Regions from separate parts of the Thermaerobacillus caldiproteolyticus genome, predicted to be linked through region 2. Evidence: predicted binding sites of a transcription regulator. Region 2 holds the regulator's gene; the other holds the start of a gene.
What was found. Region 2 encodes CtsR, which represses protease genes until heat stress. Its sites were predicted from a motif close to ATGGTCAATAAAGGTCAAACA; they were not measured.

Region 1 (7,835 bases), 900 kb from region 2:
TAACAATTTCGTCTCGATCGTTTCGACATTATCTGTTACTTCAATGCGTTGAACAGGAAGAATTTGTTGCAAATCATCAAGGGAAAGGGAAGAACGTCCCGGCACATCGTTTTGTAGATGGCAAAGAACATTTTGCTGCAGCAACTTCGGGTCGATTAATGAGTCAAAATAATAAATCGAAATATGGTTCCCCCTTGTTTCAAACTGAATGTTCGCAAAGTCGCTCGATTGTTTCAATTCGTTCAATAGCTGTGGCAATGTTTTTGTCTTTTCTTTTGATTTGTTTTTTTTGAAAAAGGAAAAAATGGACATGCCTATCCCCTCGTTCGCTCATTTAACGGATAGTTTTCCAATCATTGTCTCATTTTATGCACCATGCCCATTTTTTACGTTGATATATCAAAATATTCAGTATATATTGAAAGAAGCAGAAATAGAAAAAATAGGAGGGAAGGCGATGGAACAATTATTACTAAAAAAAAGACAAGCTCAACAAGCGCTGCAAAAAGTCGTCGAAGTGGCGGAACATCTTAAACGACGCATGGATGGAACCAAGCCGATCGATGCCCAAATAGAACAACTTCGGGCGCTTCTTGATGAACAGCTACAACAAGATGAATATTTCCTCATTGTAGACGAAACAGGTTATGCCATCATTCATACGAACCGATTGCGAGAAGGAAGAGTGTTTTCCGATGAGGTCGGGCAAAATGCGGCAAAAACAACGAAACCACTTTTGCAGGCATATATGCGGGATACGGGAGAAATGCTCGTTGACGCCAGTTGTCCGCTATTCACTGACAAAGATGGAAAGCGCTTTAACTTACGAATGGGAAGATTGATTCACCAACCGTATTTACAGCTTCGTTTTCTTGTTCTTTCCACTGTACCAGCCGTCGTTAGTTTTCTTATTACATGTTTTTTTTCTTTGTCTCCTTTATTGGTATGTATCCTTACTATTTTATTCAGTCTCGTCATCAGTGCGCTTTTTTACCGAACGATCGCCAACGAACTGCGGCATTGGTATAGAGTCACCCGCTCGGTTTCTTCTGGAAACCTGCATGCGGAGGTGCAGACCGCTCGTAAACGTAACGAATTTCATCAAATTGCTTATGAATTAAACAAAATGATCTTAGGAATCCGTACAATTGTAGCAGAGTTAGCAAAAGCGACAAAAACAGTTCAACAAGTGAGCCGACAACAGCAGTTGGAAACAAAACGAATTTCTGAATCTTTCGATGAAATCGCCGCTGCTATGGAAACATTTCGCGAAGGTGCCAAACAGCAAACGTCATCCGTGGAACAGGCAAACTTGTTAGTGACAGACATGGTGCAAGGTGTACTCGAAATGCAAACTGGCTTTGAAAGTGTCGTTGTACAGGCACAAGAAGCGATGACATCTGTGAACGAGGGAAATCGTCTCATCGAAGCGACGAAACAGCAAATGGACATTATGCAACAAGATATGAGCAAGACGACTGCTTTGATTCATTCTGTCGCTGAAGAAGCCCATCGCGTTGGCGAAATGATTTCCGCCATTACCGCGATCGCTAAACAAACAAACTTGCTGGCGTTAAACGCTTCGATTGAAGCTTCTAGGGCAGGCGAATCAGGAAAAGGATTTGCGATTGTTGCTGCTGAAGTGAGAAAATTAGCTGAAGACACGAATGCTTTTGCTGCACAAATTTTATCGTCGCTGCAAACGATGACAAATGTGCTGAATAATGCGGTACAAGCAGTGCAGCAAAATGGGCACAACGTCAATGAAACGATGCAATCTTTATGGAAAACGAGCAAAACAATGAAATCATTTCACCATATGTTTTCAGAAATGAGAGAACTTTTACTGCGCAATCGCAATGACGTCGACACGATTAAAAACAATGGACATTCCTTACAGCAGTTCATCGAAGAGGTGAATACGATCGCTAATGACTTTACGAACATGGTCCATGAGACCACGGCAGGATTAGAGCAACAAATTCACGGGATTCATGAGCTTGCCAAAGAAGCCGAGTTGCTTTCCGCTTCTGTTCAGCAACTCGAACAAATTGTCAACCGCTTTTATAAAACGTAAATGGATACCGGCATTTGTCATATGAAATGGTGACAAATGCCCCTCTCATTATTTAGGAAGTTTGCGGAAGACCAATAAAATCATCATCAGAAAACTCATATATCCAAAGAGCGGATATAACAACGATAATAAGAAACTGTATTGAAATGAACTAATCACATAGAAAATGAGAAACAGTACAAAAAGAAAAAGAACATTAGAAACGCGGAACATCGAGCGAAATTGCCGCTGCAAACCAAAAATTCCGCCGATAATCGATGTGAAAATCTCACCATAAATAACGACAATATACAGCCAATACAGCAACGAGAAAAACGTATGAATCACTTCCGCCATCGGAATATCGTAGCGCAGCAAATGAGGGAATGATAATAAAACGAAATGGCTGCTTAATAAAATCATCGTTAACAAGATGCCGCCGAGCGTCGCTCCTCGTTTCACCGTTTGTTCATCGGCTGCCTCTTGTGACAACGGAACAAGAACGGTTTGCGCCATTGCTAAATTAAAAGCTGCATAAGAAAACGGAGAAAGAAACGCTTTTAATGAATAATCCGGCATGACCGTACCGGTCCCGCACCACTTTTCACTGAGCAACATTTTTCCTAGAACTGCAAAACTAAATAATACCATCATCGGAACAATGAAAACATTGACACTAAATAGCCCCTTTATATCGTAAAGCATTACAATAAACGATAATAATAACGTAACAAACATCCCCACTTGTTTGGGCAGACCAAGCTGTTCTTCAAACACTGCTCCTGCCCCTGCCACCATGACCGATGTCACTCCAATCACCATCAATGTCATTAATATGGTCATAAGCGGACTCATTGCTCTTCCGAATACATAATCGTTCAATTCTTTATAAGAAACTGCTCCGATCCGCCGGGCCATCATCATCATTCGTGTTCCCATCCACGTAAACAGTCCGCCACTAACTACAATGCCGACCGTTCCAAATTCACCGTATTGTGTAAAGAATTCTACAATCTCTTTTCCCGTCGCGAACCCGGCGCCAACGACCGTTCCGACATATACAGCCGCAATTTGCCAAGCCCCTGACCATTTTCCTACCAACCTCGTCACCTCGTCCTTCTTGTCCTATGTATGTTCCATATATATGTAAAAACAGACAAAGAAAGACGAAAGGAATAAGAAAAAGGATGCCCTAATTGCGGGCATCCCTTTTCTTATTGAACAGTGATTTGTTCCACTTGATGATCATGCAATTCATTGGTTTCTACATGCACTTTAACAAAATAAACTCCTTTGTCTTTGAACGTCGTCGTTGCTTTATACTCGCCTTTGGCTTGTTCATGAGCATCAATAAATTCGTGTTTTTCGCTATTTTCCTTCCATACTTCAAAGCGAACAGTAGCGTTAGTCAGCGGCTGGCCGTCATGCGTAATGTGCGCCGTTAATTCCTTCGCTTCATTCACATGATATTGTTGTTCATGAAGCATGATGGTGACGTCTGAATGATGATCATGGTGTTCTTCTCCATCATGATCGTGGTTTTGTTCAGCTGGCATGTTCGATGCTTGTCCAACAGCGATATCTGTTTTCGGCATGTTATGCATATTGCGTGCCGTTACATGAGCAATAACCGAATATGTCCCCGGTTCTGTAAATGTTTTTTTGACGACATATTTTCCATTTCCTTCATGTTTTGCCTTTAACATCTCATGTTGGTTGTTACCTTGTTTCCAAATTTCAAACTTTACTTCATCAGCGTCGGTAACCTTTTCATTTCCATATGTAACAAGGCAAGCAATTTCCGTTTCCTTATTTAATTCAATATGATCATCGGTTTTAATTTTTACATTTAGAACCGCCGGCTGATTCTCTTCTTGTTTTTCTTGGTTACAAGCAGCAAGCAAAACAAAAGCGACCATCGTCATAAAAGCTAAAAACAGAAATTTTCTCTTCATTTTCTCTTCTCCCCTTGCTTCCTTTTTCCTTGTTCACTATATCATATTTGCGTACTCTCATATGCCATTGTTCACATTTTTTTCAAAAACATTTCACGAATCAAACAAAAAATTTTAAAAAAAGACTTGAACGTCAAAAAAGGTCAAAGTATAATAAAATCAGAAAGGTCAAAGATAATCAAAGTCAAACTGTTAAAAAAGGAGGTTATGCCTCATGCTTTGTCAAGTATGCCAACAAAACGAAGCAACAGTCTTTTTGAATATCCAATTCAATCATGAGAAAAAACAATTGCATCTTTGCCATACTTGTTATGAACAACAAAAAATGACGATTCCTTCGAACTTTGGATTCGGAAGTTTTCCATCTTTTCCATTTGAAGACTTATTCATGAATGGATTCACACTCTCTCATGAGATGGACGTTCAACAACCGAACGTATCCCAACATCAAAATCGAAATGGCAAAGGTGGCTTTTTAGATAAATTTGGTCGCAACTTAACACAGCTCGCCAAAGCTGGACTTATTGATCCTGTCATTGGTCGCGACAAAGAAATTGAACGCGTCATTGAAATTTTAAACCGCCGCAACAAAAACAACCCTGTATTAATCGGGGAACCAGGCGTCGGTAAAACAGCGATCGTTGAAGGTCTTGCCTTAAAAATTGCCGAGGGACAAGTTCCGGCGAAGCTTCTTGATAAAGAAGTGTATTTGTTAGATGTGGCTTCACTTGTCGCTAACACTGGCATTCGTGGACAATTTGAAGAACGAATGAAGCAATTGATCGCCGAATTGCAACGTCGCAAAAATATTATTCTCTTCATCGACGAAATTCACTTGCTTGTGGGTGCAGGGTCTGCAGAAGGTTCTATGGACGCAGGCAACATTTTAAAACCTGCTCTAGCACGCGGTGAATTGCAGGTCGTTGGTGCGACAACGTTGAAAGAATACCGCCAAATTGAAAAAGATGCTGCACTTGAACGCCGCTTCCAGCCAGTCATCGTCCATGAACCGACAGTCGAGCAAGCGATTGCTATTTTAAAAGGCATTCAAGCGAAATACGAACAATTCCATCATGTCAAATATACAGATGAAGCGATTGAAGCATGCGTCACATTATCGCATCGCTATATCCAAGACCGCTTCTTGCCAGACAAAGCAATCGACTTGTTAGACGAGGCCGGTTCAAAAGCGAACTTACGCGTTGCCCCAACGGATGAAAAGCAAATTCAAGAGCGGCTCGCCCAACTAGCGAAAGAAAAAGAAAAAGCAGTAAAAGAAGAAAACTACGAATTGGCAGCAAAATTACACGATGAAGAACTCAAATTGGAAAAGCAATTGCAAAACGGTCATGTGCAAGAAACACCAATCGTTGACGTTAGCGATATTCAACAAATCATCGAAGAAAAAACCGGCATTCCTGTCGGCAAGCTGCAAGCCGATGAAAAAACGAAAATGAAGCAATTAGAAGAAAATTTAGCGAAAAAAGTGATCGGCCAAGCAGAAGCAGTGAAAAAAGTTGCCAAAGCAATCCGCCGTAGCCGCGCAGGATTAAAAGCGAAAAATCGTCCAATTGGTTCGTTCTTATTCATCGGACCAACTGGAGTTGGTAAAACAGAATTATCAAAAACATTGGCGGAAGAATTGTTCGGCTCAAAAGATGCGATGATTCGTTTAGATATGAGCGAATATATGGAGAAACATTCCGTTTCTAAATTAATCGGTTCACCGCCTGGCTATGTCGGTCATGAGGAAGCCGGTCAGCTTACTGAAAAAGTACGCCGAAATCCTTACAGCATCATTTTGCTCGATGAAATCGAAAAAGCGCACCCAGATGTGCAGCATATTTTCCTACAAATTTTAGAAGATGGACGTCTCACTGACAGCCAAGGCCGTACCGTAAGCTTTAAAGATACCGTTATTATCGCAACAAGTAACGCCGGTGCTACCGATAAAAAAATTACGGTCGGATTCGAAAAGCAAGGGTCAACGCACACAAGCGTTCTTGAGTCGTTAAATGCTTATTTCAAACCAGAATTCTTAAACCGCTTTGACGCAATTATCGAGTTTAAACCGCTCGAAAAAGAGCATATGTTACAAATTGTCGATCTCATGCTCGATGAATTGAAAAAAACATTAAAAGAACAACACATCGGCATTCATGTTTCGCAAGAAGCGAAAGAAAAATTAGCGGAGTTAGGCTACCATCCAGCGTTCGGTGCTCGCCCGCTCCGCCGCGTTATCCAAGAACACGTCGAAGACCAAATCGCTGATGTCCTTCTTGACGAAACGGCCAATGTTCACGCTATCCAAATCAGTGTCGAAAATGGCAACATTGTTGCTAAGGCATTGAATAAACAAAACGCCTAATCCGATTTATACGGATTAGGCGTTTCTGTTTATTTTTTTGCAAGACCGTGCATCAAAACTTGAACCGTCCGTTCCATTTCTGCTTCGTCATCCCATTCGGAATCCGGCAACACGATAAACCGCGTCATCAAAAATCCCGCAATCGCCGTAATCGTCATGCGGATGACCGAATCAATAGGAATCGCGGCAATTTCTCCTTTCGCTTGAAAATGTTCCACGATCCGCTTAAATTTTTCATATACGTGCACCGTAAAAATACGCTGAAATTGCTCCTTAATTTCCGCATGAAACGCGATTTCCTGCCAAAACACCCGGATCGCTGGGATGTATTTTTTTACAAATTCATAACGGTTTTTCAAAAGAGTACGAATGAAATCTTCATAGCTTTGATACTGGTTTTCGAACACTTCTTTGACAAACTCTTTCGCTAAAAATGGGGCGACGGATTTAAACAGCGTTGGAGTGACAATCGCCAAGAGTAAATCCTTTTTTGTTTTATAGTGACGAAAAATCGTCCCTTCCGCCACACCTGCCTTCTTGGCGATTTCGCTTGTTGAAGTGGCGGCATAGCCTTTTTCAGCGAACATTTCAATCGCCGCTTCTAAAATTTTCACTTGTTTCTCGCTTAGTTTTACGTCTTCTCCATTTACTTTCAATAGCTCTTCAAGCCATTGTTGCTCATTCATCCATATTTGCTCCTTACAGTTTTCGATATTTTTTCAATGCTACCACATTTAATACCATAAACAAAACGGAAAAGCCAAGTAAAACATATACGTCTTGGGCAATTTCCTGCCAACCGCTGCCGCGGATCATAATTTCCCGAAGCGCATCCGCTCCGTATGTTAACGGCATGACAACGCTTAATGAACGAAGCCACTCTGCCATTGTATCTAAATTAAACAAGCCGGAAAAGAAAACTTGCGGTATAACAACTAACGGAATAAATTGAATCATTTGTAGCTCATTATTCGCAAAGGCAGACAGTAACGTTCCTAATGTTAAAGCGGTCATTGCCAATAAGAATGTAATCAATAACACGTAGAAGAAAGAACCTTCCATCATCATATCAAGAATATCAATGGCAAACCAAGAAATTAAGCTCGCCTGAAACGTTGTAAAAATCCCAAATCCGATGACATAGCCAACAACAATCTCCCAACGTTTTAACGGCGTCGCCAACAAGCGTTCCAGCGTTCCCCCTGTACGTTCACGAAGGAAAGAAACACCGGCGATTAAGAAAACGAAAAAGAAAACGAAAAAGCCAATTAACACAGGTCCGAAATTATCAAATAATGCCATATCCTCCGAACCGTGTAAGTACGTTGTTTTCAATTGCAACGATTGTGTTTGTGGAGCTAATTCTTGAAACGCTTTTTGTACAGCCATAAGTACCGCTTTATTAACAGTTGGATCGCTTCCTTCTAACGTAATTTTCGGAGTTCCTTCATCCATT
Region 2 (7,835 bases):
GTACGCGCACATTTTGCAACTCACACACTTTATTTAAATTAAAATCGTTAGTGACGACAACTCCTGATGTTAATTTTGCAAGTTTGACTAATTTGCTATCGACTTCTTGAATATCGTCAAAATCGCCTTCATAAATTTCGACTTTCATGTCCAATTCCTTTTGAATGCGATTTAAAATATCAAGACCACGACGACCACGGTTTCTTTTTAGCACATCGGACGAATCGGCAATATGCTGCAATTCTTCTAATACAAACCGCGGAATGACGATCGTCCCTTCTAAAAATCCTGTTTGGCAAATATCAGCAATCCGTCCATCAATAATAACACTTGTATCAAGAATTTTTAAGGAACGATTTTTTTGGTTTTCACTTTCTTCCTCTGTTCCTTTTTTCTTAGACATGCGATTAGAAAGGGAAAATAAATTCATTAATTCGTGTCGCTTCTTAAATCCAACTTGAAACCCTAAATAGCCAAGCAAAATGGTTAAAAACACGGGCAACACCGTATTAACGACTTGAAATTGAAACGCTTTAAGCGGCATTACAACTAAAAACGCGACAATTAATCCGAAAATGAGCCCTAAGCTTCCAAATAAAATATCGGTGACAGGTGCTTTCACCAGCGATTCTTCAACCCAGCGAATAAGCTCTACTACATAATCAACTAACCAAAAAGTGATGATAAAGAAAATAAGCGCCCCTACAATAGCCAACATGTACGGGCTATTTAAAATGGCAATGTCATCGAGCTTCAATAATTGAAATAAGTTCGGCAGAAAAATAACCCCTAACGTTCCTCCAATAACGAGAAAAAACAATTGAACAATTCGTTTTACCATTTCTTCACCTCCTCTACTACATTATAAACAGTTTCCATTGTTTGAAACCAATTATAACGACAGTTTTTAATCTTTTTTAAACATTTGATACACATTTGTAACCTTTCTATCACTTACTTGCTTCCTAATGTGTATTCAAGCGCTTCGGCAACGTGAGACACGCCGATGATTTCTACTCCTGCTGGTACATTCCATCCGCCTACATTGTTTTTTGGAATAATAATACGATGAAATCCTAATTTTACTGCTTCCTGTACGCGTTGTTCAATGCGGGAAACGCGGCGGACCTCCCCTGTTAAGCCGACTTCACCGATAATAACATCATAAGGATTCGTAGGCTGATCACGAAAACTGGAGGCAATGCTTACAGCAATCGCTAAATCAATCGCCGGTTCATCCAATTTGACGCCGCCTGCCACTTTTAAGTAAGCATCTTGGTTTTGGAGAAGTAGCCCGACGCGTTTTTCAAGTACTGCCATTAACAAAGAGACGCGGTTATGGTCTATTCCCGTCGCCATTCTCCGCGGATTTCCAAAACTCGTCGGTGAAATTAATGCTTGAATTTCTACTAACACAGGCCGGGTTCCTTCCATAGAGGCAACAACTGTCGACCCTGCCGCTCCTCGTGAACGCTCCTCTAAAAATACTTCGGACGGATTCTCCACTTCCAATAAACCGGTTTCTCTCATCTCAAAAATGCCAATTTCATTGGTGGAACCAAAGCGGTTTTTTACCGCTCGTAAAATGCGGTACGTATGATGACGTTCCCCTTCAAAATAAAGCACGGTATCAACCATATGCTCTAAAATTCTCGGTCCGGCAATTGCCCCCTCTTTTGTCACATGACCGACGATAAAAATGGCAATCCCTTTTGTCTTCGCGATTTTCATTAGCTCTGCTGTGCATTCGCGCACTTGGGACACACTTCCGGGAGCTGACGTAATTTCCGAACGATACACCGTTTGAATTGAATCAATAACGACAAAGGCAGGATTGATTACCTCAATCGCCTCCGCAATATATTCTAAATCCGTCTCTGCTAACACATACAATTCATTAGATGAAACATGAAGGCGATCTGCCCGTAATTTCGTTTGTTTGACCGATTCTTCACCAGATATATATAACACTTTATTTTGTTTCATCGCGAGTTGTGCCGAAACTTGCAAAAGAAGCGTTGATTTTCCGATCCCTGGATCACCGCCAATTAAGACAAGAGAGCCTCTGACAATGCCCCCGCCTAACACGCGGTTCAATTCAGACAGATCTGTTTGTATGCGCGGCTCTTGTGTTGTCGTCACTGTGGTAATCGGTACCGGCTTAGAAATTGTATCGGGAGACGAATGAACGAACACTCCCCTCGTTGTTGGTTTTGCTCGCTCTACTTCCTCTACCATAGAATTCCATGTATAACATCCCGGGCATCTTCCCATCCATTTGACCGACTCGTACCCGCATTCTTGACAAACAAACTTTGTTTTTTTCTTTCCCATTTATCTTATTTCCTTTCCTAACCAAAAATTACCATAAAAGAAAAGGTATGCGCCAACGGGTTGCCGCATACCTCAGAGGTTATTAAACTGTCTGCCCAGATAAAATAACAAACTGTCCGTCTTTTACATCGACAACAACCTTCTGCCCTTTTCCGATCGTTCCTTTTAGCAACTCTTCAGATAGGCGATCTTCAATATGCTTTTGCAGCGCCCGGCGCAATGGACGTGCACCGTATTCAGGATCATATCCTTGTTCAGCAATTTTTTCGATCGCTGCTTGAGTCAATTCTAAATCAATGTCTTGTTCTTTTAAGCGTTTGATAAGCTGTTCTGCCATTAGCTTCACGATTTGGGTTAAATGTTGTTTTTCTAATGAATGGAACACAATAATCTCATCAATACGGTTTAAAAATTCTGGACGGAACGCTTTTTTCAACTCGTCCATGACTTTTTCTTTCATGTCTTTGTATTTTTGGGTTTCGTCTTGAACATTAAAGCCGACATATTTATTTCGTTTTAGCGCATCGGCACCAACATTTGACGTCATAATCACAATGGTATTGCGAAAATCAACCGTTCTGCCTTTAGAATCCGTTAGGCGACCATCTTCTAATACTTGTAAAAGAATATTAAATACATCCGGATGGGCTTTTTCCATCTCATCTAACAAAACGACCGAATATGGTTTACGGCGCACTTTTTCCGTTAACTGACCACCTTCTTCGTATCCTACGTATCCAGGAGGTGAACCAACAAGACGAGACGTTGAGTGTTTCTCCATATATTCAGACATGTCAATCCGAATTAAAGCATCTTCATCACCAAACATTGCTTCTGCTAACGCTCTTGCCAGCTCTGTTTTTCCTACACCTGTTGGGCCCAAGAAAATAAACGAACCAATTGGGCGCTTCGGATCTTTTAATCCCGCACGAGCGCGACGCACCGCCTTCGCTACTGCTTTCACTGCTTCTTCTTGACCGATGACACGCGAATGTAAAATCTCCTCTAACTTCAATAACCGTTCTGTTTCCGTTTGTGCTAATTTTGCCACTGGGATTCCTGTCCAGCTTGATACAACCATCGCGATATCTTCAACCGTTACTTCTGAATTTTCTTGACCTTGTTTTTCTTTCCACGCTCGTTTCGTTTCTTCAAGCTGCTCGCGCAAACGTTGCTCAGTATCGCGCAATGAAGCGGCTTTTTCGAATTCTTGGCTTTGAACAGCGGCATCTTTTTCTTTGCGAACTTCCTCTAATTTTTGTTCAAGCTCCTTTAAGTTTGGCGGAGTGGTAAATGAGCGAAGGCGCACCTTTGAGCAAGCCTCATCAATTAAGTCAATCGCTTTATCTGGGAGGAAACGATCTGTAATGTAACGATCCGATAATTTCACCGCTTGAACAATAGCCTCATCGGAAATCGACACGCGATGATGCGCTTCATAACGGTCACGCAATCCTTTTAAAATTTGGATTGATTCTTCTACCGTTGGCTCATCGACATAAATCGGTTGGAAACGGCGTTCTAACGCAGCGTCTTTTTCGATATATTTGCGATATTCATCTAATGTTGTTGCCCCGATACATTGTAATTCTCCGCGAGCTAGAGACGGTTTTAAAATGTTGGAAGCATCAATTGCTCCTTCTGCGCCACCTGCACCAATCAAGGTGTGAAGCTCGTCAATAAACAAAATAATATTTCCAGCTTGTCGAATTTCATCCATCACTTTTTTTAAACGATCTTCAAATTCACCGCGATATTTTGTACCGGCAACCACTGTTCCCATATCGAGCGTCATCACTCTCTTATCGCGAAGTGTTTCCGGTACTTCATTGTTTACGATTTGTTGCGCTAATCCTTCTGCAATCGCTGTTTTTCCAACGCCGGGCTCCCCGATTAAAACAGGATTATTTTTCGTGCGTCGGCTTAATACTTCAATGACACGTTGAATTTCTTTGCTTCTACCAATGACCGGATCCAAGCTACCTTCCCGAGCGATTGCTGTTAAATCGCGCGCAAGACTATCCAATGTTGGCGTACTCACATGGGAAGCGGCTCCACCTTGATGACCGGAAACGGACTCGTTGCTTCCAAGCAGCTGAAGAACTTGTTGACGAGCCTTATTGAGACTTACTCCTAAATTGTTAAGAACGCGCGCAGCGACACCTTCTCCCTCACGAATTAATCCAAGCAAAATATGTTCTGTCCCTACATAAGAATGCCCTAGTTTTCTTGCTTCATCCATGGAAAGCTCGATGACTTTTTTGGCACGCGGCGTATAATGAATCGTTTGGGAGGATTCATGCCCACGACCAATTAGCGCTTCCACCTCTTTTTGAATTTTATCAGGACCTAATCCTAAAGCCGTTAACGCTTTCGCGGCAATACCTTCTCCTTCACGAATCAATCCTAATAAAATATGCTCCGTCCCAATATTATTATGCCCAAGGCGTACGGCTTCTTCCTGTGCTAAAGCTAACACTTTTTGCGCCCGTTCCGTAAATCTGCCGAACATCATCATTCATCATCCTCCATTGCTTTTTTCTCTTCCATTTTTAAACGTTCACGAATTAATGTTGCTCTAAGAACATCCCGTTCCTCTGGTCTTAACGCTCCCCCTGCATATTGTTGCAAACAGCCCGGCTGTGTTAGAATCATGAGCTCATTTAAAATGTTGCGCGAAATGTTTTTAATATATCCTAAATCGATTCCTAAGCGTACATCAGACAAACATTGTGCGGCTTCTTTAGACTCAATGACCCGACTATTCGCTAATATCCCGTAAGAACGGAAGACTCTGTCTTCTAATTGTATGTTTAAAGTTTTGACTAATGCCTCTCTTGCCATTCTTTCCTGGGCAATTAACTGTTGAACAACACTTTTTAAATCTTCAACAATATCCTCTTCTGATTTTCCTAATGTGATTTGGTTAGATATTTGAAAAATATTCCCCAATGCTTCACTGCCTTCTCCATACGTTCCTCGTACGACTAACCCAAGCTGGTTAATCGCTGGAATAATCCGATTCATTTGTTGTGTTAAAATGAGAGCAGGAAGATGCATCATCACAGAGGCACGCAACCCTGTACCTACGTTTGTAGGACAACTTGTTAAATAACCTCTTTTTTCATCAAATGCATAATTGACATGCGCTTCAATCCAATCATCAAGCCCATTAGCTACTTGTAACGCTTCCGTTAATTGAAATCCAGGAAATAAACATTGAATACGAATATGGTCTTCTTCATTAATCATAATGCTTACTTCTTCGTTTTCAGAAAGCAAGCATGCTCCAAATGGCGAATCTTCTGCTAAATGGGGACTAATTAAATGTTTTTCTACCAATACCCTTTTTTCAATTGGCTGAAGTTCATTCATTTTTAAAAGTTCAAATCGTCCAATTGAATGATACAATTGATTTGAAAAAGTATTTTCAAACAACTCGACAATTTGCTGTGCTTCTGTAGGGTTAAAAACAGTCGGAAATCGAAAATCAGCGATGTTTCTTGCTAATCGAATTCGGCTGCTTAGCACAATATCGGAATCAGGTCCTTCTTGACTCATCCAAGAGCTGACCGCTGTATTCAAAAATTTCTCAAGCGACATAAGATTACAGATCCCCCTCTCCACGTTCACTTAGCTGAGACTCAAGAACGCGAATCTGGTCACGAACTTCGGCCGCTTTTTCAAACTCCTCCTTAACTATTAGCTCTTGGAGTTTTTGCTTTAATTGATTAAGTTGTTTTCGAATATGAATCGTACCACCAGTGCGTCTTGGGATCTTTCCAGCATGCGTAGTGTTGCCGCTATGAAGCCGTCTCAGTATTGGTTGTAACTGGCGTGAGAATGTATAATAACAATGGGAACAACCAAATCTTCCTATTTTTGTAAATTGTTCATACGTCATATTACAGCGCTCACATTGTAAAATGTTAGGGCTTTGAAACGCGCTCGGCTTCGCTTCTGTTATCGGAGATTGGAGATTAAGTAAACCGGCTAACAAGTTATTAATAGAGAAGCCTGTATTGTCAGGAAACATAAACATTTCCCCACGCTCTTGGGCACAGTGCTCACAAAGGTGAAATTCTGTCTTTTCGCCATTGATAATTTTGGTAAAATGCATCGTTGCCGGTCTTTGTTTACACTCTTGACATATCAATGTTTTCACCTCTCCCCTATTTATATTTCAATGATATTAACATCGCTTTTAACATTCGGGCTCTTAACTCATCGCGCTGCGGTAAATCAATATACAGTACCGAACGATCCATAACACTGAGCATAATGTTCGCTTCACGCTCTGAAATTACTTTTTCCTCCACTAAACGACGAATAATATCTTCAGCATTGGATTGGCTAATCCGATGTTGGATGAGCTCCAACAGCTGATCAATTAATTGCGCCTCACTTTTTGTTTTTACTTTCATAATTCGAATGTATCCGCCACCGCCACGCTTGCTCTCAACAATATATCCTCGTTCTAATGTAAAACGTGTATTGATGACATAGTTAATCTGTGAAGGAACACATTGAAATTTATCGGCAATTTCACTTCGCTTAATTTCTACAATTTCTTTATCACTCATATTTAGTACTTGTTTTAAATATTGTTCAATGATATCAGAGATATTTCGCACTCTACCTCCTCCTTGCATACGCAGTTGACTTTGACTATATTTGACCTTACCTTTACTATATAGCGAATTGAAGAAAAATGCAAGAAAGTAACAAATTAATGCCAATAATATGATTGCCGTTTTTGAAAAAAATGAAACAAAAACACGCCAATAAATAGGCTAATTCTCTAATATTTTTTAAAATCCTCTGGATATTTACAAATTTTCTTACATAAGGAACAATCTCAAACAAACAGAATTCTTTTCTAGAATGAACAGTAACATATCTTATCACCTAACACACAGAATCTTTTTCGCCAAGACATTTACGAACAATAAGCCAGGCGAAAAAAAGGATGCTGCTTCATGCAAAAGTCTATGTTCTCGATCAGTCAAAACTTATCTACATTTTATAACGACAAGTTGGTTTTAAGCATCTGCTACAGCTCATTAATAAATTATCCAACATACATAAAAATTGGTTACTGTAATTAGCCCATAAACAAAATATAATGCTCTTATTTAATTGAGCACAACAATAAAACAAATTACAAACAAAAAAGCATGTCCCACAAATTTTATAAACAGGACATGCTTCCCTAATAAAATAAAGCCTAGCGACGACCTACTCTCGCAGGGGCGCTGGCCCCAACTACCATCGGCGCTGGAGAGCTTAACTTCCGTGTTCGGGATGGGAACGGGTGTGACCTCTCCGCCATTGTCACTAGGCAAGATATCGAATTGGACAAATATGATTATAACGAACCTATCGGTTCTGTCAAGAACTTTTTTGTTCTCTCAAAACTAGATAACCGATATCCATGCAAAGAAGCGAACGCTCGGCTTCACCTTTTTCTTGGTTAAGTCCTCGATCGATTAGTATCCGTC

Region 1: a site for CtsR is predicted at 4,141-4,161, ahead of ISX45_RS02110 (ATP-dependent Clp protease ATP-binding subunit). Genes of this name have one in related genera too.

The regions. Positions count from the first base shown of each region.
Region 1 is NZ_CP064060.1:392,109-399,943, reverse strand. Features, by position in the region: gene ISX45_RS02130 (spore germination protein) at 1-312, opposite strand, end outside; gene ISX45_RS02125 (methyl-accepting chemotaxis protein) at 458-2,077, shown strand; gene ISX45_RS02120 (YkvI family membrane protein) at 2,126-3,166, opposite strand; gene ISX45_RS02115 (FixH family protein) at 3,271-4,011, opposite strand; gene ISX45_RS02110 (ATP-dependent Clp protease ATP-binding subunit) at 4,226-6,379, shown strand; gene ISX45_RS02105 (TetR/AcrR family transcriptional regulator) at 6,409-7,065, opposite strand; gene ISX45_RS02100 (ABC transporter permease) at 7,079-7,835, opposite strand, start outside.
Region 2 is NZ_CP064060.1:3,231,052-3,238,886, reverse strand. Features, by position in the region: gene ISX45_RS16190 (PIN/TRAM domain-containing protein) at 1-841, opposite strand, end outside; gene radA (DNA repair protein RadA) at 955-2,334, opposite strand; gene clpC (ATP-dependent protease ATP-binding subunit ClpC) at 2,417-4,849, opposite strand; gene ISX45_RS16175 (protein-arginine kinase McsB) at 4,849-5,937, opposite strand; gene ISX45_RS16170 (protein-arginine kinase activator protein McsA) at 5,942-6,490, opposite strand; gene ISX45_RS16165 (CtsR family transcriptional regulator) at 6,507-6,968, opposite strand; rRNA gene rrf (5S ribosomal RNA) at 7,560-7,676, opposite strand; rRNA gene ISX45_RS16155 (23S ribosomal RNA) at 7,804-7,835, opposite strand, start outside.